4 regions of the Carboxylicivirga taeanensis genome follow, and region 1 is predicted to be linked to each of the others. Evidence: riboswitches for the same ligand, from Rfam matches in the RefSeq annotation. Region 1 holds a riboswitch; each other region holds the start of a gene.
What was found. A riboswitch is a leader RNA that binds a small molecule or an ion and turns the genes downstream of it on or off. The one in region 1 is predicted to bind cobalamin.

Region 2: it holds a riboswitch for cobalamin, as region 1 does, so the genes downstream of both, ACSX1H_RS08460 (precorrin-2 dehydrogenase/sirohydrochlorin ferrochelatase family protein) here and ACSX1H_RS01950 (TonB-dependent receptor) in region 1, are expected to answer to the same signal.
Region 3: it holds a riboswitch for cobalamin, as region 1 does, so the genes downstream of both, ACSX1H_RS08925 (ABC transporter substrate-binding protein) here and ACSX1H_RS01950 (TonB-dependent receptor) in region 1, are expected to answer to the same signal.
Region 4: it holds a riboswitch for cobalamin, as region 1 does, so the genes downstream of both, cobT (nicotinate-nucleotide--dimethylbenzimidazole phosphoribosyltransferase) here and ACSX1H_RS01950 (TonB-dependent receptor) in region 1, are expected to answer to the same signal.

What each region holds. Positions count from the first base shown of each region.
Region 1 is NZ_JBPUSJ010000001.1:443,283-449,047, reverse strand. It holds gene ACSX1H_RS01970 (cob(I)yrinic acid a,c-diamide adenosyltransferase) at 1-143, shown strand, start outside; gene rimM (ribosome maturation factor RimM) at 197-715, shown strand; gene ACSX1H_RS01960 (acyl-CoA thioesterase) at 728-1,153, opposite strand; gene ACSX1H_RS01955 (L-threonylcarbamoyladenylate synthase) at 1,181-1,744, opposite strand; cobalamin riboswitch at 1,881-2,079, shown strand; gene ACSX1H_RS01950 (TonB-dependent receptor) at 2,190-4,487, shown strand; gene ACSX1H_RS01945 (PepSY domain-containing protein) at 4,492-5,765, shown strand, end outside.
Region 2 is NZ_JBPUSJ010000004.1:317,404-323,168, reverse strand. It holds gene cobI (precorrin-2 C(20)-methyltransferase) at 1-154, opposite strand, end outside; gene ACSX1H_RS08470 (sirohydrochlorin chelatase) at 164-1,018, opposite strand; gene cobA (uroporphyrinogen-III C-methyltransferase) at 1,011-1,790, opposite strand; gene ACSX1H_RS08460 (precorrin-2 dehydrogenase/sirohydrochlorin ferrochelatase family protein) at 1,787-2,386, opposite strand; cobalamin riboswitch at 2,672-2,876, opposite strand; gene mnmE (tRNA uridine-5-carboxymethylaminomethyl(34) synthesis GTPase MnmE) at 2,987-4,429, shown strand; gene ACSX1H_RS08450 (sulfatase family protein) at 4,744-5,765, opposite strand, start outside.
Region 3 is NZ_JBPUSJ010000004.1:444,290-450,054, forward strand. It holds gene ACSX1H_RS08915 (hypothetical protein) at 1-909, shown strand, start outside; gene ACSX1H_RS08920 (dipeptidyl-peptidase 3 family protein) at 942-2,894, shown strand; cobalamin riboswitch at 2,945-3,139, shown strand; gene ACSX1H_RS08925 (ABC transporter substrate-binding protein) at 3,164-4,309, shown strand; gene ACSX1H_RS08930 (iron chelate uptake ABC transporter family permease subunit) at 4,312-5,358, shown strand; gene ACSX1H_RS08935 (ABC transporter ATP-binding protein) at 5,351-5,765, shown strand, end outside.
Region 4 is NZ_JBPUSJ010000004.1:89,977-95,741, forward strand. It holds gene cobU (bifunctional adenosylcobinamide kinase/adenosylcobinamide-phosphate guanylyltransferase) at 1-254, opposite strand, end outside; gene cobC (alpha-ribazole phosphatase) at 257-826, opposite strand; gene ACSX1H_RS07700 (adenosylcobinamide-GDP ribazoletransferase) at 833-1,624, opposite strand; gene cobT (nicotinate-nucleotide--dimethylbenzimidazole phosphoribosyltransferase) at 1,703-2,740, opposite strand; cobalamin riboswitch at 2,828-3,029, opposite strand; gene ACSX1H_RS07710 (beta-alanine-activating enzyme beta-propeller domain-containing protein) at 3,355-4,542, shown strand; gene egtD (L-histidine N(alpha)-methyltransferase) at 4,544-5,551, opposite strand; gene ACSX1H_RS07720 (hypothetical protein) at 5,640-5,765, opposite strand, start outside.

The DNA.
Region 1 (5,765 bases):
GTACTTATCCGGTTGATCGCTCAATTTTGTTCTTTATCAATCGATTGTCCGATTTGTTTTTCAGCCTTTCGCGAGCAGCCATGGAAGAAGCGCATTTAACAGAAGAGCGCTGGAAAGCCTTTTTATATAATCGGGGAAAATAAGAGCACAGCATTTGCTGTAGCTTTTTTTCTAACTTTGCAGCAAAATTATTCCGATGATAGAGAAACATACCTGCCGTCAGATTGGCGTTATTGTTAAAACACATGGCATAGCCGGAGAAGTTGTAGTGCGCCTGTTCAGTGAGTTTTCTATAGAAGATCTGGATAGCGAATTTCTTTTTTTAGAGCTGGATGGTGGGTTAGTTCCATTTTACCTGGAAGAAGCACGCGAAAAGAACCAAACAGATGTGTTGGTTAAGTTGGAGCAATTAGCTAACGATCAGGCTGCTTTGAAGGTTATTGATGCGCCTGTTTATATGCCAAAGCAAGAGACTGAAGCAGAAGAGGAGGAAGCTCCGTTCTCAGCTTATCAACTGGTTGGCTATCAATGTCAGGCCGTTGGTTATGGTTACATTGGTGAGATTGTTGCCATTCGTGAAATTTCAAAAAATCCCCTGTTTGAGCTGGAGCACGATGGAGAGGAAATCTTAATCCCAATTGTCGATCATTTTATTGCGGGTATCGACGATGAAAAAAGGGAAGTCGTTTTTGACCTCCCCGATGGATTAATCTAAGCGACTGGGCGATTAGAATGTTGTTTTTTCGTGTTTGCTGATTGCTTCACGCCATTCTGCTTTGAGTTCGATTGCATTTTCGTTGATTTTATGAAACGCCACCATTACCGACTTACAAATGGCTTTGACCTCTTTAGAGTCGGAGTTTATCACCTGCTGAACCATGTTCAGACTCTTGGTACCCAGGCGTGTAATGGCCGTTTTAACCTCCATTTTATTCTTCAAATAAATTGGAGATAAAAAATCGGTATTAATATTCGCAACGATAAGCGTTTCGTCTCCTTTAAAGATTTGACCGGATAGCACATCCTGCATGTAGTGCATTCGTCCCAAATCAAAATACTCCTGTATCGTGGAGTTATTAACATGTCCTAAACCGTCAATGTCGTTAAAGCGGATTTGTATGGGCGTGCTATGATAAAATGTTGTTTCGTTCATGTAATAAAGCTTAGAGCTAATAGCCCATTATTCTCTGATAATTGTTACTTGTCCGTCTTTAGCGAGTTTAATAATGCTCGATGGTGCCGGATTAGCAGTTTCCTCCTGTCTGAACTTAACGATGTAATCCACACCCGTTTTAACGGCGTCACTCACCTGAGCAAAATTCTGTGGCGATGGTTCACCGCTTATATTCGCTGACGTGGAGATAATCGGTTTTTTGAACCTTACACACAGCTGCTTAGAAAATTCTTCCTCCGTGATGCGAATGCCCACGCTTCCATCTTCGCCCAGCAGGTTAGGTGCCAGGTTTTTGGCATCGTCGTAAATGATGGTCAATGGTTTGGTAGTCAGCTCAGCCATGTCATAAGCTACTTCCGGAATATCATTTACATAACCAGCCAGTTTTGCAGTGCTATCCAGAAGCACCAGCATGCTTTTTGAGTCGGCACGTTGCTTCAAGTCATAAATTCTTTTTACGGCATCAGCATTGGTGGCATCGCAGCCTATGCCCCATATGGTGTCGGTTGGGTAAAGAATGATTCCACCGTTTCGCAATACTTCAAGCGCTTGTTTTAAATCGTCGTGCATGGTCTGTTTTTTGATGGCAAGATAGGAAAAAGGGAAAAGATGGGGAAGATTTGAGTGAAAACATAATGTTCATCACGTAGCATGAAAGGTTAAACAAAAAATGTTAAAAACGGATAGAGAATTAATATAAAACCATATTTTTGCGGCGCATTTAGGTTTACAAAAGCCACAACGGCCGCTGTAATGAAAAGGGAATCCGGTGTAAATCCGGAGCTGTACCCGCAGCTGTAAGCCCCATTTAGGTTTCAAATGCTTCAGCCACTGTCAGGCGCACTGATGGGAAGGCCATTTGAAACGGGGTGAGCCAGAAGACCTGCCTGTTTGCACGACAGTATTCTTTGCTTTCGGGATAAAAGCGAGATGATAGCCAGGCTATTCATACATTTTTTTCCAACGTGAATATTGTCTTTAAAGATTTATAAACAACTTAAAAGACAAAATTAGAATGAAACGAATTTCTTTCGCCATTTTATTGGCGTTGAGTGCCGTTTGTGCTTTTTCACAAACCATCCACAAGGACACTTTTCTTATTAAATCGATTGACATCGAGGCTGATGTGGTGTTTGAGAAACATCCGACTGCATTAAAAACAATGGAGCCCTTAAAGCACATTCCAATTACTGTGTCTACTGTTAATCACAAACAGATAGAAGAACGTGCGGTAAATAATCTGAATGAAGCTTTACGATACACTACAGGTGTACGGCCAACAATTAATTACGGTGGTTTTCAAACCTTCCGTTTCAGAGGTTTCGGGCAGCCTGTAATTATGGTTGATGGCGCCCGAGATGAGCGAATGAACTGGTCGAGCAGTGCCCCGGTTACTAGTCTTACTGCTGTTGAGAGCATCGAGTTTTTAAAAGGGCCTGCATCAGTAGTGTACGGCCACTCAGCTGTAGGCGGTATTTTAAATATTGTGCGTAAGCAGCCTACTGAAGAAACAACGGGCAATGCGCGTGTTGGGTATGGAGCATGGAACAAAAAGCGCATGAATCTTGGTGCAGGTGGGGCTATTGCTTCACCCTTAACCTACCGTTTTGATGCCGGTTATGCTGATAGTGACGGATGGCGCGATAACAAAACTAATACAGCCAATGCTTATCTGGCTCTTGACTGGCAGCTCAACGATAACAATGTAATTAAGTTCAAGGCCGGAGCCAATGATGATTTTTATGCGACAGAAGCAGGTATGCCTGCGGTTACGAATGATATTTTTGATGCAACAACCAATAAGCAAGTATATGAGATTGGTGATCTGCCGGCTGGTTTTAAACGTGAGCAGCGCTATAACGATCCATCCGATTATTTGACGCATACTAATTATAACATTGCACTTGCATGGGAGCACACTTTTGGTGCAGTCACCCGTTTGGTAACAGGTATCTCCTATAATGATGATGACATCGACTATTTCTCCACAGAAGAGTTGAGTTATCTGACCTCAAATGAGTCCATTTACGATCATTACTACCTAAGTGGAGACAATAAAAAGTACATCTGTCTGGATTCGTTGCAACGAACTTTTCCACTGCGTTTTTCGCACAAAACAAAAACCTTGCAGTACAATGCCGATGTGTATCACGAGTTTACTACAGGAGGCTTAAAGCATTCTTTTGTTGGCGGCTATTCATTGCTTTATCTCGACCGTGTGAGCTACACAGGCTATAATGTGGGGCAGGATGTATATGGTGACGGACTGTTTGCTAAAGTTTCGGTGGTTGATCCTGTTTTAAATCAAGGCTATTTGAAAACTAAATTTTCAGGTGCTCGCGTAATGAGTGATGCCTCACATGGCTTATATTTTCAGGATGTTATTGATGTCATGCCGCAATTGAAGGCGATGTTAGGTGGTCGTTTTGATTTATATAAGTATAACTATCAACGAGCAACCGTTACCAATGGACTCGATTATGAGTTTAATCCGGATAGCCCGGAGCAGTCCATTACCAATAAAGCATTTTCTTATCGTGCCGGATTGGTGTATTTGCCTTATGAGGATTTGTCTATTTATGCTTCTGCATCTAGCTTCTTTAAGCCTTATCGTAGTGTGTTTAACTCCAACTATATCTATATAGATAAAAATGGAGAAGAGTTTCAGCCTGAAGAAGGCGAAGAGGTATATGAGCCGCAACAAGGTTATCAGCTAGAAGGAGGTATTAAATGGGAGTTGGGTGCGCGATTAAATGTGAATGCGAGTTCGTATTATATCCTGAAGGAGAGTATTGTACAATATTTGGAAAAAACCGAAGCAGGTAAACAAGTTTATGGACAAGTTGGAGCTGTTGATTCGAAAGGTTTTGAATTGGATGTTATTGCTTATCCATTCAAAGGCATGTCTGTTAATGCCGGATACAGTTATAACGAGACGCGCTACAGAGCTTTTGCCAATAATCCTTATATGAGCGATTACAGTTACGAAGGCAATGCATTGACGCATACGCCGGAAAATCAATTTTTTGCATGGGCCAACTACACGGTACAAAGTGGGTTGTTGAAAAATCTGAGCATTGGAGGTGGCACCCGTTATACCGATGACGTTTTTACAAATGCCTCAAATGCCATTGTGTTGCCGGCCTATTGGGTGAGCGATGCTACAGTAGCTTATACTTTGGATAATGTCACATTGCGTTTGAATGCGAATAATATTGCTGATGAGTATTACTTCGATAATACAGTATATAGCGCTCAGTATGTACCTGGTATGGGGCGTTCGTTCGAAGCTTCAATGAGTATTAATTTTTAAGTAGATGATTAAATTGCTTAAACGATTCATGTTTTCGGTTCATCGCTGGACCGGATTCGTAATGAGTCTGCTTTTTGTAATGTGGTTTATATCAGGAGTGGTGATGATTTACCACTCCTTTCCCAAACCTAAAACGCAGGCTTACTTTCAAAAACAAAAAGCGCTTTCGCTGAAGGACAGTATTTTGTCACCTGTTTCTGCTATTGAAGGGCATCCAAGTTCTTCTCTTACGCTGGAGATGTTTAATGATAAGCCTGTTTATCGCTTGCCAGGTAAGACCGCGCAAATGTTTGATGCAGCTACCTTAACACCCATCGATAGCATCGATGAAAATGGAAGCGCACAGTTGATACAAGCCGTTTACTCCTCTCCTGTTAAGAAACGCGAATTCCTGACTGATTACGATTCTTGGATTCCGTGGTCGCATTATAAGGCGCATTTTACAATACATAAATACTGGCTTGATGATGAGTTTAATTCTGAGGTTTATGTATCGGGAACGAATGGTCAAATAGTGCAGGAAACTACACGTTTCTCACGTTGGATGGCCCGTATTGGCGCTATTCCGCACTGGTTGTATTTTAAGCAGTTGCGATTAAACGCTCTCTTGTGGGTCGATGTGGTTTTCTGGCTGAGTTGTATTGGTTGTTTTGTATGCGTGTCAGGTGTTGTGGCTGGTTTGGTTCGATTTAAGCGTAAACGTAAAACTCGTGCTCTTGACGTAAGTCCATATAAAAAAGCCGTCTTACGATGGCACCATTTAAGTGGACTTGTTTTTGGGGTGTTTGTGTTTACCTTCATCCTGAGTGGTCTGATGTCGCTTGCCGATTTACCTTCATGGCTTTTTTCAAAGGAACAGCCCATTGATTATTATCGCTTGTGGAATGCTGATGAGTTAACCGTTGATGAGGTTGGAACCGGTTTTAACGAAGTTTTGAAGCATAAGGCAGAAAGCTCTGTTAAACGCATTGTTTGCCGAAAACAGATGGAACGCTGTTTTTACGAAGTATATACCAATACCCTTCAAACCCCTGAATGCTTTATGGTGAAAGGGCAGCAGATTTTGGTTTTGCAGCCATTAAGTGAAAGTTGTTTACATTCTTTCCTGCAAAGTCGCTTACCCGATGTGCTGTATAGTATTCGTTTTGTAGAAGATTATTCAACAATCGTAAGAAATAAGAAGCATATGGCAGCAACAGCCGGTTATGAAATTAAACTGGATGATGCTTTTCAAACGCGATTAATTGTAGATGCTCAAACAGGTAAGCTGGAGAAGGT
Region 2 (5,765 bases), on a different contig from region 1:
CACGCATGGCCATTGAGCTCTTCATCCCCTTTCCATTAGTGGTTTCAGGATAATAGATGACATCCGCTTTTTGCAATGTTTTTAATGCCTTGAGGGTGATCAGCTCCGGATCGCCCGGGCCTAGTGCCACCCCGTATATTGTTCCTTTATTCATTCTTCTGCCTTAATGATGATGATGTCCGCAACAATCGTGTCCGTGATGATGGTGATGCGGCACATAACTCTCCAGTGTCTCCTTATCTACTGCCGTAATTAAGTCCACCTCACCTCTTTCCGCACTTTCCAAACGCTTAATCAGAATCTGTGCTAAATGATCTGAATCGCTTAACAGGGGCGCCACAAACACGTTACGATCAGAATGCTTTTGAGCAAACTCCGCAAATAAAACTTGCGCTTTATCCATATATACACCCGGAAAGAACACATAGGGAACAACAAGGATATTTTTATAGGGTAGCTTTTCGCAGATAGATAAGGCTTCAGGGACCGATGGGTAAGTCATGCGACTGCAGAAGCCATTGATAGCAAACCCATACTTATTGGACTCCTGCACCATGCGAGTTAACCGGGCTAAATCGCCATTGGCAGCTATTTTAGAAGCGCCAACTCCCAAGCCGAACAATAAGGTATCCTTCGGCTCAACCTTATTACCGTGTAAGGCTTTCTCAATCAAATCGTTTGACAAGTGCAACATATCCTCGCAATCGCCTATGTAATGGGCCATTTTAATGGAGACATTGTATTTGGCCTGCAACTGATACAGAATACAAGGAATATCCTTTTGAATGTGCACACCGGTAAACAAGAAAACCGGAACCGCTACTATCTCTGTAACCCCTTTTTGGGTCAGGCGCTTTACCCCTTCTTCGAAATCGGGTTCCGATAGTTCCAGAAAACCGGCTTCCACTTCATAATCGGGCAGCAGTGTCGCTACCTGGCGTGTGTAGTTCAGAAAGGCCTCTTCGCCTCGTTTAACACGGGTACCATGACCGCAGATTAAAACTCCTTTTTTAGACATGTGATATTTCTTGAGGTTTAATAGATTGTATTATGGGTTTTAATTGATTGGAGAAATTCACCACCTCACCAATAACCATGAGCGCTGGTGGCATAAACCCTCTATCCGCCATCGCCTCGCCAATGGTTTCCAGGGTGGCAGTCAGCATCTCCTGCTGAGGATAGGTCCCCCAACGAATCAGAGCCACCGGTGTTTCATTTTTCTTACCCCCGATGATTAGTTCATTGGCAATGCGTTGGGCATTACTTACCCCCATGTACACCACCAGGGTATCCGATGCTTTAGCGAGCGCCTGCCAATCCACCGAGTTCTTCCCTTTAGCCGGATGACCAGTCACGAACGTAACCGATGAGGCCACATGACGAGCCGTTACCGGAATGCCCATATAGGCAGGCACCGCCACACCAGAGGTAATTCCAGGTACCACTTCATAATCAATGCCGTTTTCAATGAGCGTTAATATCTCCTCAACGCCCCGGCCAAAAACAAACGGATCGCCACCTTTCAGACGGACGATGTTTTGGCCTTTGCCGGCATAATGCACCAACAATTCATTTAGGTCGTCTTGCGGATAAGTATGTTTGTCCTTCATCTTGCCAACATAGAGCCGTTCGCACGAAGCCGAACAATACTCCAGCAATTCTTTGTTCACCAGGTAATCGTACAGCACCACATCGGCCTGCTTAAGCAACTTAACGGCTTTTACGCTGACCAGGTCAGCATCGCCCGGGCCGGCACCAACCAGCCATACTTTCCCATATTTAGGATTCATTCTATTGAGTTAAGATTAATCTTGTTATTTTCAATCTGATGGATGAGTTCATCAATGAGACTATTCATCTCATCCTGATACTCTTGATTACCCGTTTCAAGCATCAACTTTCGCTTCTCACCAATCAACGCTACTTGTTCAGGCGTAATAGATGATAATTTAGACATGAAATACCTGCGCAAACGGGCCGACAAAGCAGGTGAAATTCCTTCCGTGGTAATTCCCACATTCAAATGCCCCACCTGACAGCTGGCCGGGATAATAAAATCGCCCTTGTCAGCGCCATCCACACTATTTGCTAAAACATTGTGGCTTTGAGCTTCTGAAATAATTTGTTGATTAACTGTTTGGTTATTGGTAGCGGCAAACACCAGGAAAAAGCCAACGACATCATCGTTTTGATAGCATCGGCTCCTATGCTTCATCCTGTTGTTGTTAACCAACTTCTGCAAAACCGGTGTTAATTCTTTGGAAATAACAGTTACGGCAGCACCGGCAGCAAGTAATTTGTTCACTTTTCGTTGTGCAACTTTACCGCCACCAACAACTAAACAAGCTTTATTTTTTATTTGGATATGAATCGGATAAAATTGCATGCTAATATTCTTTTAAAGCATCCAAAACACAGATCAACAATGCCCTGTTATCCTGATTCAACGAGTTATACAGATGTATCTTCATAGCGCCTTTAAACGCCCCGGAATGAAAGTGAAATGCATAAAAAAACATTCAGCACACTTCGACAATATACTTCTGCCAAAATGGTTAGTAACCATTCTGCAACAGTAAGTTGCCTTACGTACCTGCACTTTTTAGTGCCTTAAATATTGAATTGCTTTTTTATTCATGTATCAAACTTTTAAACCCGAAAGCTTTGATTAATAATCATTTGTTACATGGCAGGTTTTCTGACTTACTCCCTCCTGATTGCGCCTTCCCATTTCGTTAAACTGAAACAGTGACCTTTTGCAATGGAGTTAACAGAGCTTACAGCTGCGGGTACAGCTCCGGAATTACACCGGATTCCCTCTTTCCGTCAAAGTCCGAATAGGTTGACCTTGACTCACCATTTATGGCCACAAATGTAATACAATTTTGCAATCGCCAAACGAGTGACGACATTTTTCTTTAATGAATGATGTACGGCCTCAATTGCGTATATTTGCATTTTTGATAATGATTCTAACAGCCAACCAGTGCGTCAGTCCTGGTTCGAAAAGACCGAAAAGATGCTAAGCGAAAAAGATACAATTTGCGCCATATCAACCGCCCAGGGAATGGGTGCCATTGCAGTTATCCGTTTATCAGGCAATCAATCAATCGCTGTTTGCGAACAGCTGTTCAAACCAGCTAAAGCCGGAAAGAAATTGTCGGAACAAAAGGCCAACACCATTCATTTTGGCAGCATAACTGATGGCGATAAAGACATTGACGAGGTATTGGTTAGCGTTTTTAAAGCACCGCATTCTTTTACCGGTGAAGACATTATTGAAATAGCCTGCCATGGTGCTCCTTATATCCAGCAACAAATTCTTCAACTTCTTACCAGACATGGTGCCCGGCTCGCTACTGCCGGTGAGTTTACCCAACGTGCATTTATCAACGGTAAAATGGACCTGTCACAAGCTGAAGCAGTGGCTGATTTGATTGCTTCACGCAGCGAAGCAGCCCGCCGGGTGGCCCTGCAGCAGATGCGCGGTGGTTTCTCCAGTGAGCTGATTAACCTGCGTATGCATCTTCTCAACTTCATTTCTTTAATAGAACTAGAACTGGATTTTAGTGAAGAGGATGTGGAGTTTGCCAACCGTAGCGAACTCACCAAGTTGGTGAATGAGATTGAGGCTGTATTAAAAAAACTGGTGAACTCATTCTCGCTGGGTAATGCCATCAAAAATGGGATTCCTGTGGCTATAGTGGGACATACCAATGCGGGCAAATCCACCTTGTTAAATACCCTGTTGCAGGAAGAGCGTGCCATCGTTTCGGACATACACGGTACTACACGCGATGTGATTGAGGATACCATCAACATTGAAGGCATCAGCTTCCGCTTTATTGACACAGCCGGTATACGCGCCACTATAGATGAGATTGAGAACCTGGGCATAGAACGTACCTATGACAAAATCACTAAAGCTACCATCATCTTGCTGATGCTGGATGTGAACGACCCGGATGAGAAAATTCACGATGCCATCACTGATGTAAAACAGCGCATGGATGAGCATCAGCAGCTTATAGTGGTAATCAATAAAACCGATTTAGCCAATGAAGGCGTTCAGGAGCGTTTCCAAAAGAGCAGTTTCAAAGAGCTGTCGGGTACCGATGCCATTGTGCCCATCTCGGCCAAACAACAATTAAATATTGATGCCTTAACTGCTGCACTGCTTAAAACTGTTAACCTCTCAGCCATCGATAACGACGAGGTGATTGTTACCAATGTGCGCCATTACGAGGCTCTGCAAAAATCACACGAAGCCATCCTGCGTGTAGTCGATGGCCTGCAAACAGGTATCTCCGGCGATTTCCTGGCCCAGGATATTCGTGAAGTGCTGCATTTCCTTGGTGAGATAACCGGGCAAATAAATACAGACGAAGTATTGGGTAATATTTTCAAGAATTTCTGTATCGGGAAGTAATTTACATATCTAATAATAAACACATTAGCAACACTACCTCCTTCTCAAAAGTTTCTTTATATCTGCTTTTGTGAGATGTATTTTTATTAATAATGCTTACATACTCGCTTAACACTAAACTTTTCTGTTTTAAGTTATCTTCAAATATTGAACTCCAATTCTTAATAATAAATCAATGACTTACTCTGAGAACCATATAGAATGAAAAGAAGGAGGGAATGCCAATTAATTGAATTAAGCCTTCCCCTCTTTCCTACTATTTCTAACTTTCTTTAATTATCTGTCAATAAAAATAGCATTGTTCTAAGCTATTTTTATTTTAAATCCATTTTCGAAATTTGTGAATAATCACCCCTAATGACATTAAAGATATCCATCATTTCTTGTACTTTATCCGGATTGTTTTCGGCCAGATTATTCTGCTGTTCAATATCTTCTATCAGATTATACAATTGATATTCTTGAGCATTCGCAAGTTCAATATTAACAAGATTATTTTTGGCCGGGCCTTTATACGGGGGTATCAATATCCAATCACCATAGCGCAGTGCTGTACGCGTAGTCGCCTCTATAACAAGAGACTCACGACCTTTATTGCCCTTCCCTAAGAAAGCAGTAAGCAAATCCTTACTATCGGTTGAGGATTCGTTTGTGCCAACTAACTTTGCTAAAGAAGCCAATAAATCAATTTGACAAACTAAAGCATCTGAAATGCCGGGCTGAATAGTACCTTTCCAATAGGTAATAAATGGAACTCTTGTCCCAGCTTCAAACAAACTGTACTTTCCACCACGCAATGGACCTGCCGGAGTATGATTCCCTAATTTCTCAACCGCATCATCAAAATAGCCGTCATTCAATACAGGTCCGTTATCACTTGAAAATACAATTAATGTATTATCTAAAATGCCTTCTTCCTCCAAAGTTTTAATAAATTCTCCAACACACCAATCTGCCTCGAGAATGACATCACCCCGAGGGCCCATGCCCGATTTACCTTCAAAACGAGGGTGAGGTGTTCGCGGCACATGAGGTTGCTGCATGGCATAATACAAGAAGAAGGGTTTATCCTTGTGTGACTTGACATATTCTTGCACTTTCACTAAAAAGTGATCGGCCATATCGATATCGCTCCATTTAGCTGCTTCACCACCTTTCATGTAGCCAATACGAGGCACACCATTTACAATTGTTGAGTTATGACCATGATGCCACATCATCTCACAAAGTTCAGGATTATCTTTACCTGTTGGCTGGCCTTCAAAGTTATTTTTATAATCTATTTCAATCGGGTCATTGGCATCGAGGCCTTGTACCAATCCATCTTTTAAATATA
Region 3 (5,765 bases), on a different contig from region 1:
CAATTAGAGTGGTTGGTGAACTATCGTAATACCACCTGGTCGTTTAGTGATGAAGTCAATGTGCCTGCTAATAAAGGGAATAACGTGCTTTCTTTGGAATTTACCAACCAAGGGGAGGATATTTATGGCGTTCTAATCAAATATGGAAAGAAGGTACTGGTTAATGCAGAAGATATCATCACCAAATGTTTGTTTGAAGAACTGCTGCAGCAAACAGATGATGCACGTAAGGATTCTGTCAATCAGGTTCTCCAAAGACGACTTCAGCGCCTCTGGTCTGATAAAAACTTCTTTCAGAACGATTTTGCGCAGTTGAAGAGGATGAGAACGCTTCATTCAGATGATGGAAAGGTTAAAGTATGTACCTACAACATCCCCAAAGACAATTTTAAGCAGGAATTTTATGGGGCTGTTATCGTTAAGGAGGACGACATTAATGTGTTACCGTTGACCGATGCGTCTGAAAAAATCCGTTCGCCGGAACGTGCAGTTCTTTCAAACAAAAAATGGTACGGGGCGCTTTACCTCGATTTAGTTGAAACAAAAAGTGATGATAAAACATTTTACACCTTAATTGGCTATAAAGGCCACGATGAATTCATAAAAACCAGGGTGTTAGATGTTCTAACCATCCAAAGCGGGCGGGCTCGTTTTGGGGCACCAGTTTTTAAAATCGATCGTTTTTCTCGTAACAGGGTTATCTTTGAGTATTCGGCCAAAACCACCATGATGCTTCGTTATGACGCCAATGAAAAGCTCATTGTGTTTGATAACCTGGCCCCAGCGGACCCGATGTTTGCAGGTGTTTCCCAGTATTACGGACCCGATTTTTCTTACAATGCATTTAAATTCAACAAAGGAGTTTGGGTGTTGAAAAAAGACATTGACCTGCGTAACCCCAAGAAATAAGGCTTGATAACCACAATTAACAAAACATTAGCATGAATGATTTTCAATATCAGGTGGAGCAATTTGCCGACCTGCGCATATTACGATACAGAATCCCGGGTTTTGAACAGCTGCCACTTAAGCAAAAACAGTATATCTATTACCTCTCACAAGCGGCGCTGGCAGGGCGCGATATTATTTGGGATCAGAATAATGAATACAATTTGTGGCTCAGAAAATGCTTAGATACCCTATATCAGACAGTGGATCCGGCCGATGCTGCCTATGAGGATTTAACCGTGTTTTACAAGCGTGTTTTGTTTTCAAACGGCTTGCATCACCATTACAGTACCACAAAGCTAAAGCCTTCGTTCACCGCTCAAAAGCTCAAAGCCTGGATACAAAACCTTTCTGAGGAGCAGCTAAAGCAGCTGAATTGTAACTCCTGCGAGGCCCTTTTTGAGCGTATGGAAATGCTGCTTTTTAATGAGCAGTACATGGCTAAGCGGGTCTGTCAGGACGAACATCAGGACATTGTAGTTGCTTCGGCCAATAATTTCTATAAAGAGGTCACTCAGAAAGAGGCAGAGCAGTTTTACAGCCAACAGATTGATAAGGAAGATAAGCAGCCTGTTTCATACGGACTCAATTCGCGTTTAGTAAAGCAGGATGGTGAGCTTAAAGAGGAAAAATGGTGCATTGGAGGTATGTACTCACAAGCCTTGCAGCAAATTGTGTATTGGTTGCAACAGGCCGCCGGGGTATGTGAAAATGCGCAACAAAAAATAGTCATTCATCACCTGTGCGAATATTATCAATCAGGCGATCTTAGCATGTTTGATGCCTATAGCATTGAATGGCTAAAGGAGCAGGAGGGACAAGTTGACTTCATCAACGGGTTTATAGAAGTGTATGGTGACCCTTTGGGCTTTAAAGCAACCTGGGAGAGTCTGGTTAATATTATTGATCAACCTGAAACCGATAAGGCATCGGTTATCAGTGCTAATGCGCAGTGGTTCGAAGATCATTCGCCAGTAATGGAAGAACATCGCAAAGCGAAAGTTACTGGTGTAAGCATGAAGGTCATAAACGCCATTATGTTGGGAGGCGATTGCTACCCGGCTTCGCCACTCGGCATTAACCTGCCAAATGCGGAATGGATGAGGGAAGTTCATGGATCAAAGTCTGTGTCCTTAAACAACATCAGTGAGGCCTATGAGATGGCTTCATTAACATCAGGTGTAATTGAAGAGTTTGCCTGCACCCCTGAGGAGCTGAGTTTGCATAAAAAGTATGGAGCGCTGGCCGATCACCTCCATACGCATCTGCACGAATGTGTGGGCCATGGCTCGGGCAGGCTGGAGCAGGGTGTTCGCTCCGATGATTTAAAGGCTTACAGTTCGGTAATTGAAGAAGCCAGAGCCGATTTATTTGGTCTTTACTTTATGGCGGATCCTAAAATGCTGGAACTTAATTTAGTGCCGCACATGGATGTGGCTAAAGCGCAGTACAATTCTTACATACGGAATGGTTTAATGGTTCAGCTGGCCCGAATTAGTGAAGGCGCCAATATTGAGCAAACCCACATGCGCAACCGCCAGTTAATTGCCAGCTGGGTTTTCGAACAAGGAAGTGCCAGCGGTGTGATAGAGAAGGTTACCCGCGAAAATAAAACCTATTACAAAATTAACGACTACGAGCAGTTGCGTCAGTTATTTGGAGCCTTACTCAAGGAGGTGCAGCGCATCAAATCGCAGGGCGATTATGAGGCCGCTCGCCAACTGGTCGAAAGCTATGGCGTTAAGGTGAACCCCGACATCCATCAGGAAGTCCTTGTGCGTTATGGGCAACTTAATGTAGCTCCATATGCCGGTTTTATCAACCCAAAGCTGGAGCCGGTTACGGATGCCTCCGGGCAAATAGTGGATGTAAAGGTATCCTATAAAGAGGGTTTTATTGAGCAGATGTTGAGGTATAACCGGGAATATAGCACAATTCAGGCTTAACAAAGCTCTGCCGAGTGAAGCAGCTTTGAGAGTATTTAACATCCAAAGCTTAACACTTGTCGGCATAAAACATTACTTTTGCAGTATAATACAGAAAGGGAATCAGGTTAAACGCCTGAGCTGTTCCCGCAGCCGTAGTCTGTGCCTGTTGCAGGAACTTTGTTTCGATAACCACTGTTCATTAGAATCGGGAAGGGGAGACAAAGAAAGAGAGCCGGAAAACCTGTCTGATTATGCATTTTATTCATAGATCTTTCGGAGAAAAAGAGATGATTAGACTTATAACTTCATTCGTATTTGCAAGTGTTTTACTGATGGCGTGTCAAAACCGGCCATCAAACCGTAGCAATCAATCTTCAAATGTACAGCCCGACAGTACTTATACACCCAGGCACGCCAAGGGCTTTACTATTAATTATTTCGATGGTTATTCGCAAATAGTTATGAATGATCCATGGGGGGATAGCAGCAAGTCTGAAACGCTTGTTCTGGTTTCTGATACCACAAAGCTGGAGGCAGTGAAAAAGGCGAACGATCTGGTACTGGTGCAGCCGGTTAATAAATGGATCGCCTTGTCGTCAACCATGGTGAATTATGCCAATAGCCTCGAAATGAAGCAGACGATCAAAGGGGTGGCGGAGCCTCAGTACATTGCCGATGCCTATATTCAACAAGGCATTGCCGAAGGTACTATTAAGGACGTAGGCCTGGCTGTGGCGCCCGATGTGGAGGTGATGGTGAATATGGAACCTGACTTTATGATGGTTTCCCCGTTTAAGGACAATCACTTTAATGCTGTCAAAGCTGCAGGAGTTCCGGTAATTACCAATGCCGATTACCTCGAACACACACCATTGGGCCGTGCCGAGTGGCTGGTTTTTGTGGGAGAACTCTTGGGTAAGGGCAATAAAGCCAAGCGCTTGTTTGCTGATATAGAAACAGCTTATCTGGATGTGAAAGAAAAAGTGGCGCAGCTAAATGAAAAGCCATCCATCTTTACAGGTCATATTTATCAGGGCATATGGCACACGCCAGCGGGAGAGAGTTACATGGCTAACTTTTTCAAGGATGCGGGCTGTAACTATATCTATCGTGAAACAAAGGGGACCGGCTCTTTATCTCTCGACTATGAAACCATTATCGAGAAAGCCGAAGATACTGATTACTGGGTATTGATTATTAACCATCCCACCGATGTAACTTACACCGAGATAGCCCGAATTGACAACCGCTATACAGATTTTTCGGCTTATAAAAACAAAAAAATAATAGTAACCAATTCCTCACAATCTCAGTACTTTGAGAAAGGATTATTGCAACCGCACATCGTCCTTAAGGACTTGGTACACGCTGTTCATCCTGCATTTTCACCAAAGTATCAGCCGGCCTATTTTCAATTGATAAGTAAAGAATAATTATGGAAGAGCAACGAATAAAGTGGTTTTTGGGATTTGCATTGTTGGTTATTTCGTTGGTGCTATTCTTTTTAATAAACATTGGTTTTGGTTCCGTATCTATTCCGCTCGAAGATATTGTGCGCATTATACTGGGGGAAGAGGCCTCTCGTACGGCCTACGCATCCATCATCCTGAAATCGCGTTTACCACAAACCATAACCGCCATTTTAGCAGGAGCCGGATTGGCGGTGGGAGGCTTACAGATGCAAACCCTGTTTCGAAACCCCTTGGCCGGACCATCTATTCTGGGCATCAGCAGTGGTGCAGGACTTGGTGTAGCGCTGGTGGTATTGTTTGCAGGAAATATTTTGGGAGTCACCATTAGCGGTTATGGTTTGTTTGGACACCTGACCGTGGTAGGAGCTGCTTTCTTAGGGGCCTTTCTAATTCTTTTGCTCATCGTATTTTTTGCCCGTGCCTTGCGCGATAATACCATTCTGCTTATTGTTGGCATTATGGTAGGCTATGCCGCTTCGGCCATCATTGGCGTGATGAAATTTTACAGCCCCAAAGAGGATGTACATGCTTACGTTATCTGGGGCTTAGGCAGTTTTGCCAATGTGAGCTGGGAGCATTTATTAATTCTTATTCCGGTGGTCATTTTTGGCTTAGTAATGAGCCTTCTGCTCGTTAAACCACTAAATGTTCTGTTGTTAGGCGAGAACTATGCGGAGAATTTGGGCATTAACATCAAGAATACCCGTTTAGCTATTTTGTTGTGCACCGGCTTATTAACCGCAGCCATCACCGCGTTTTGCGGGCCCATTGCTTTTTTGGGGCTGGCTGTTCCGCATTTGACGAAAGGCCTGTTTCGCACCAGTGATCAAAAGGTGCTGCTGCCGGCAGTGATACTGGCTGGTGCTGTATTGGCACTGTTTTGTAACTTTATAGCCCGGCTACCCGGCTTTGACGGCGCCCTGCCAATTAATGTGGTGACGGGTCTTATCGGTGCCCCTATTGTGATATCAGTGATTATTAAACGACGAAAGATGAACGCCAATGGATAGTAATGTGCTTTTACAATCGCATGATTTAGCTGTTGGCTACAAGGGCAACAGCGATAAAGAGACGGTGCTGCATCAGCACATAAACGTGCAGTTGCATCGCGGGGAGTTTGCCTGTTTGCTGGGACCCAATGGTGCCGGTAAATCGACACTCATAAAAACCTTAAGTGGTTTTATCCCTCAAATTAAAGGACGTATTGCCATTAATGGCATTGACCTGAGCAGCATTAAACGGAGTCAGCTGGCTAAAGAGGTATCGGTGGTGCTGACCGAGAAATTGCATATCAGCAACATGACTGTTTTCGACCTGGTGGCACTGGGGCGCACACCTTATACCGATTTTTTTGGGGTGCTAAGCAAGGAGGATAAGCAGTTGGTTTTAAAGGCCATTGAAGATGTTGGCTTATCAG
Region 4 (5,765 bases), on a different contig from region 1:
CAAAGGGTGACACAGTCTATCAACACCACCCGGCCGTTAAAATCGTGCTTCGATAAGGCTTTTTCTTCTTCAATGTTGGTCCATTCCGGGCCACGGTCGTTTTGATGGCGTATAATACGTTCCTGATGTTCGTCATCCCATATGCGTGACGTGGCCAGATAAACCGGGTTAGGGGATAGCTGTAATGCCAGCTGCTGCGCATAAGAGCTTTTGCCCGAGCGTTGGCCGCCTGTTATCAGAATGATTTTTGTCATTTTTAGCCTTTTATAAATTTGACTTGTTGATATTCATCTGAATGTATCTTGACACGAACGATTGCGCCGTAACTTAGTTCCAGATTAAAAACCCTTGAGGCTGGAACATGAAGGAAACGTGTTAGAAATGCTCGCATGATGCCAGAATGGGTGACGAGAGCCACTCTTTGGTATGACTTTGAAATCAAATAGCTATAAAAATCATCGACTCTGTGCATCAACTCACTAAAGCTCTCTCCATTGGGAGGCGGTTGTAATAGGTAGTTATCGCCCCATTCTTTTAGACGTTCTTTGTCAATTGTGTTCCATGCCATGCCTTCCCAGTCACCAAAATTGAGCTCTTTTAACCGCTCCTCCTGAGTTATTGTTTGTTGGTAAAATAGTTTTTGGGCAAGCATAGAACAACGCTGTAAAGGGCTGGTATATACGGAGCAGAATTTTTGAGAAGGAAGCTGCTCCATTATCGCTTTTGCTTCACAGTCAAAGTCATTGTTTACATCCAGATCCAGCTGCCCGTAACAGATGCCTTTTTCCACTTTGGGCGTTGTATGTCTAATTAGCCATATTTCCATTGCGAATTACTTTATAAAGGGAAATGTTATTTCACTGGCCTGATAGGTGAACAAGGCCAGTAAGGACAGGTATACCATCATTTCGGATACCTGCTGAATGGTTCCAAGGCAGTCTCCGGTGTATCCACCAATCCATTTTTTAAAGTACTGTTCAAGCAAAACCTTAACGATAAAAGCAGGTAATACCACCAGTATTGCCAACCAATCGACAAAAAGAATTAAAGATAAGGACGCAATGCCAACAGCAATCATCAAATCAGTACTTTGGAGTGATTTAGTAATTGGTTTTGACTTGCTCAACTCATCATCCCTTACGTAGTTTAATGAGTGCATCGTCCATACAGCCATAGCACGGCTGAGCATGTGGCCAGCTATTAAAACCTGCACCATTTTTGACGGTGGAATCTCATTGAGTGTTGTAAATTTCAAAAGTAACGCCAGTAAAATCCCAATAGCTCCATAGGCACCCACCCTGGAATCCTTCATGATATCAAGGATTTTTCCTTTTGTCCAGCCACCACCAAAGGCATCGCATACATCAGCTAGGCCATCTTCATGGAACGCACCGGTAAGCAGTATCGAGGTAATCATCGACAACATAACGGCTACTGCTTGTGGCAGAATCAATGCCGATAGGTAGAATACTAATCCGCTAATTCCGCCAACCACCAGGCCCACCAGCGGCAGGTAGCGGTTGCACTTGTTTAAATTCTCTTGTGAAAATGCAACCTTAAACGGCACAGGTATGCGGGTGAAAAAGCCAAAGGCAGTGAGCAGCAGGCTGAGTTGTTGTTTCATGTATTTTGGTTTATTAGGAAATGCCAGGAATAAAAATATGCTATTAGCCAATAGCCATCAGCTAATAGCTTGATTTATTTACTCTTTATTACTGACACCGGCATCGTCGAAGCTACTCATTTCGTTCATAAAGTTAACTGCCGACTGAATAATTGGATACACCACAGCGGAACCGGTTCCTTCTCCCAGGCGCAAATCTAAATGAAGAATGGGCTCGGCTTTCAGATGTTCTAACATGAGTTTGTGTCCTTGTTCGTTTGATTTGTGCGCAAACAGGCAGTAATCTATTACTTTGGGGTTGATTGCGTGTGCCGCAATAAGCGCTGATGTAGCGATAAATCCATCTGAAATTACCAGCATATTAAGTTCAGCCGCCTTAAGGATAGCTCCGCAAATGGTAGCAATTTCATAGCCCCCAAATGTTGCTAATATTTCAATTGGGTCGGTAATAGCCTCGTGCAGAGTAAGAGCTTTGTCGATGACATTGGCTTTGTGCGCGATGCCTTCGGGGCTAAGTCCAGTGCCCGCTCCAGTTGCTTCGGTGGCTGAGTAGCCCGCATATTTACACAGAAGCGCGGTAGCAGCCGTAGTATTGCCTATTCCCATTTCTCCAAACCCTACAATATTGGTGCCTTCTTCATGGAGTTGTTGCATAAGCCTGGCTCCATTTTGCATGGCTAGGCTGCACTCGTCAATTGTCATTGCTGGCTCAACCGCAAAATTACGGGTGCCTTTTCGGACTTTGAGGTCTAGTAATTGATTGTTGGTATCGAAGTCGTAATTTACACCGGTGTCTGCCACTAATAGCTGGATATTATTTTGTTTGCAGAACACATTGATGGCTGCACCGCCGTTCAAAAAATTCATCACCATCTGAAAGGTTACTTCCTGAGGGTAAGGGCTTACCTGTTCTTGTGTAATGCCATGGTCCGCCGCACAAACTAGAATGGTGGGTTTTGAAAGTTGGGGACTGGTTGTTTGTTGCACTCTACATACCTTAAAGGCTATTTTTTCGAGCATGCCCAAAGCACCAACTGGCTTTGTTTTAAGATTGATTTTGCGTTGAATTTCTTCATCCTTGGCAGATGAAACTGACTTGATTTGTAGCTCCTGCATTGTTGAAATTTATTAGTTTAACAAGCTTCAGGAGGATCGATGAAAACATAGTCCACACATAAATGGCCATCTATTTCACTTTACCCCGAAGTATTTCATGTTAAGGCAGGTCTTCTGGCTTACCTCAGTTTTGTCGCCTTCCCATCCAATTAACTTGGATAGTGGTTATCAACAGAACCTGCTTTTAAAAAGCAAGAGGCTTACAGCTACGGGGATAGCTCCGGAATTTATAATCTTATAGCACCGGATTCCCATTTTAAGCATGAGCACCTTAACAATTGCAAAAGTATAAAATTATCACTCAGGAATATTGGAAAGTCGAGTTAATATCTTTTGCTGGGGTGTTATGGAGTGAGTCAGGTTGATACTTTTTATGCATTATTAGACTCATAATAAGGTACACTAGTTATTCATTGGAATAACAAATTTATTCACCTTCTTTTAAACCGAAGGTAAGGCTGGCCTAATGGCTGATCTTGTTTTTATAAATAGTTTACTAGAGTGCTAGTAAAGACCTTGTGACTTATGGTGGGACCTTTTGTAAAAATGAAATTGGATGGTTAGGGGTAAGGTCGTTCTCAGCTGTCTTTAAACTATAACCAATTTTACTATCTATGATGAAATTATTAACTGTTTTGATGTTGGGGCTCATTTCTTTTTGTGCAAAAGCACAAACTAACACATCGTGGCAATTTGACGCTGAAGCAGGCATCTATTCGTCACCTGTAATTCTTTTGGAAACTCTTTATTTTGGAGATAATGCCAATTACTTATATGCGCTCAATAAGCAGACAGGGCAGCTCAATTGGAAAATTAAATTAGCTGGCAGTATTAAATCAAAACTCTGTGTATATAACAATTGGCTTATTGTATATGATGGTAGTGGCACAGTTTCGGCTATTCATAGCCAGACAGGACGCCGTATCTGGACGTTTTCGACAGAAGGAGAGAGCTGTGTTGACCAATGGGATTATTACAACTCATCGCCTGTGGTAGTCAATCATATGGTGTATGTTGGCAGTGGCGATAATCATGTTTATGCCATTGATGCTGTCAGCGGCCAATTAAAATGGAAATATAAAACAGGTGGTGTTGTGCACGCATCACCTGTTGTGCACGATAATAAAGTGCTGATTGGGAGTTTTGATGGTTATTTTTATGCTTTAGACGCCGTTAGCGGGAGTTTGGTTTGGCGGTTTAAGACTGTAGGTGACAGATATTTCCCCAACGGAGCTATTCAAAAAGCCGCTTGTATCTATCGCGATAAAGTAATTTTTGGTAGTCGGGATTTTAATATTTATGCGTTGGACATTGAAACAGGACGTGGCCATTGGAACTATAAAGAACGAGGGAGCTGGATCATTGCAACGCCCTTAGTCGTAAATGACCGATTGTATTTTGGTACCTCTGATACGCATCGTTTTTATTGTTTTCAGGCTAATAGTGGAGAGATTTTATGGGAAAAGGCTTTGAATATGCGCGTGTATTCAACAGCACTAGCAAAGAATGAGCGGATATATTTCGGTTGTTTCAATGGTAAAGTTTATGGTTTGTCAGCTGAGTCGGGGCAGAAGGTGTTTGAATTTCAAACAAAAGCCAGTTTGCAAAACTATGCATCTCTTTTTAAGTCGGAGACACAATTTGCAGATGGCGTTGAGCTGTATGGTGACGATGGAGAAGAGATTGAAAAGCAGTTATTGAACCTGGGTGCTTTTTTATCGACTCCTCTTATTGATAATGGAATGCTGTATATTGGTGATGCCAATGGTCATTTTTATGGCATTGAGTTAAAGGATTATTGAACTATTTTATAAACTGTACCAAGGCAAACCACTTTTGGTCGTCGTAAAAGATACGATTAATGGGCAGTTTACTTTGAGCCGATAAGTTTTCGATCATTTCAAGCGAATACTTAAAAGAATTCTCAGTGTGAATGCTTTCACCTTTGCTTAACTCAATGCACTCTTTTAAATATGGAGAGGTGATTATTATTTCGTCCTGGGCAATCAGATGCATCTCAACGCGACTTTTTGCAGCATTAAAGAAAGCCTTGTGTTCAAAATCGGCGGGTTGAATATTGGAGTTCAGCAAGGCATTGCAGGCACGTAAGATGTTTTTATTAAAAGCTTCTGTTATGCGTTGGCTATCGTTGTACGCAAGTTCGAGAATAGCAGAATCCTTAACCAGGTCGAGACCTAATATCAGTTGGTCGCCCGGATTCATTATCTGCTGCAGGTTTTTCAACAGCGCCTCGGCCTTGTGAAGTTCAAAATTGCCAACGGTGCTGCCAAAGAAGCAGATAATTCGTGGGCGTTCATTTGGCAGTGTATTTAGCCAGGTAAAATCAGTAGCGATGCCCTGAACTTTTATGTTTGGGAATGCATCATTTAAGGTATTTTTTGATTGGCGAATAGAGGAGTCGCTCACATCAATTGGGAAATAGTGAATGTGGCTATGCCTCTCTTGAGGAATGGTCTCCAGCACTAATGAAATTTTGGAGCTGTCGCCACTTCCAAGCTCAATTATGTTTACATGACTTAAGTGGGCAAATAGTTCTTTCCGGTACTTCTTAAGTATTGATTTTTCTGCTTTAGTAAGGTAATACTCGGGGAGTTGAGTTATCCAATTAAATAGTTGAGAACCATATCGATCGTAAAAAAATTTACTGGAAACATACTTTTGTTCGGCGGTTAATCCCTGTATTAATTCTTGCCTTAGTGTCTGCTTATACTCTTGTTTGCCTCCGTTAGTGTACTGGTTTTCAGAGGTGTTTAATAGTTTATTTTTATTATTAATAAGCTTATCCGGCATAGAATTGAACTGGTTTTGGAGTTCAAATACGGGTATTTATTGAGAATTGTCAATATCAAAGCAAAGAATCATTGGTAATTTTTTCATTTTACCAGCTGCTATCGTATATATATTCTTTTTTGGGTCTGTTAGCATCGATAACAGAAACGTGAATATGTTTCTTTGGAAATAATGACTTGAGTTGGTGATGCATTATTCTTGAGGGCATGGCATC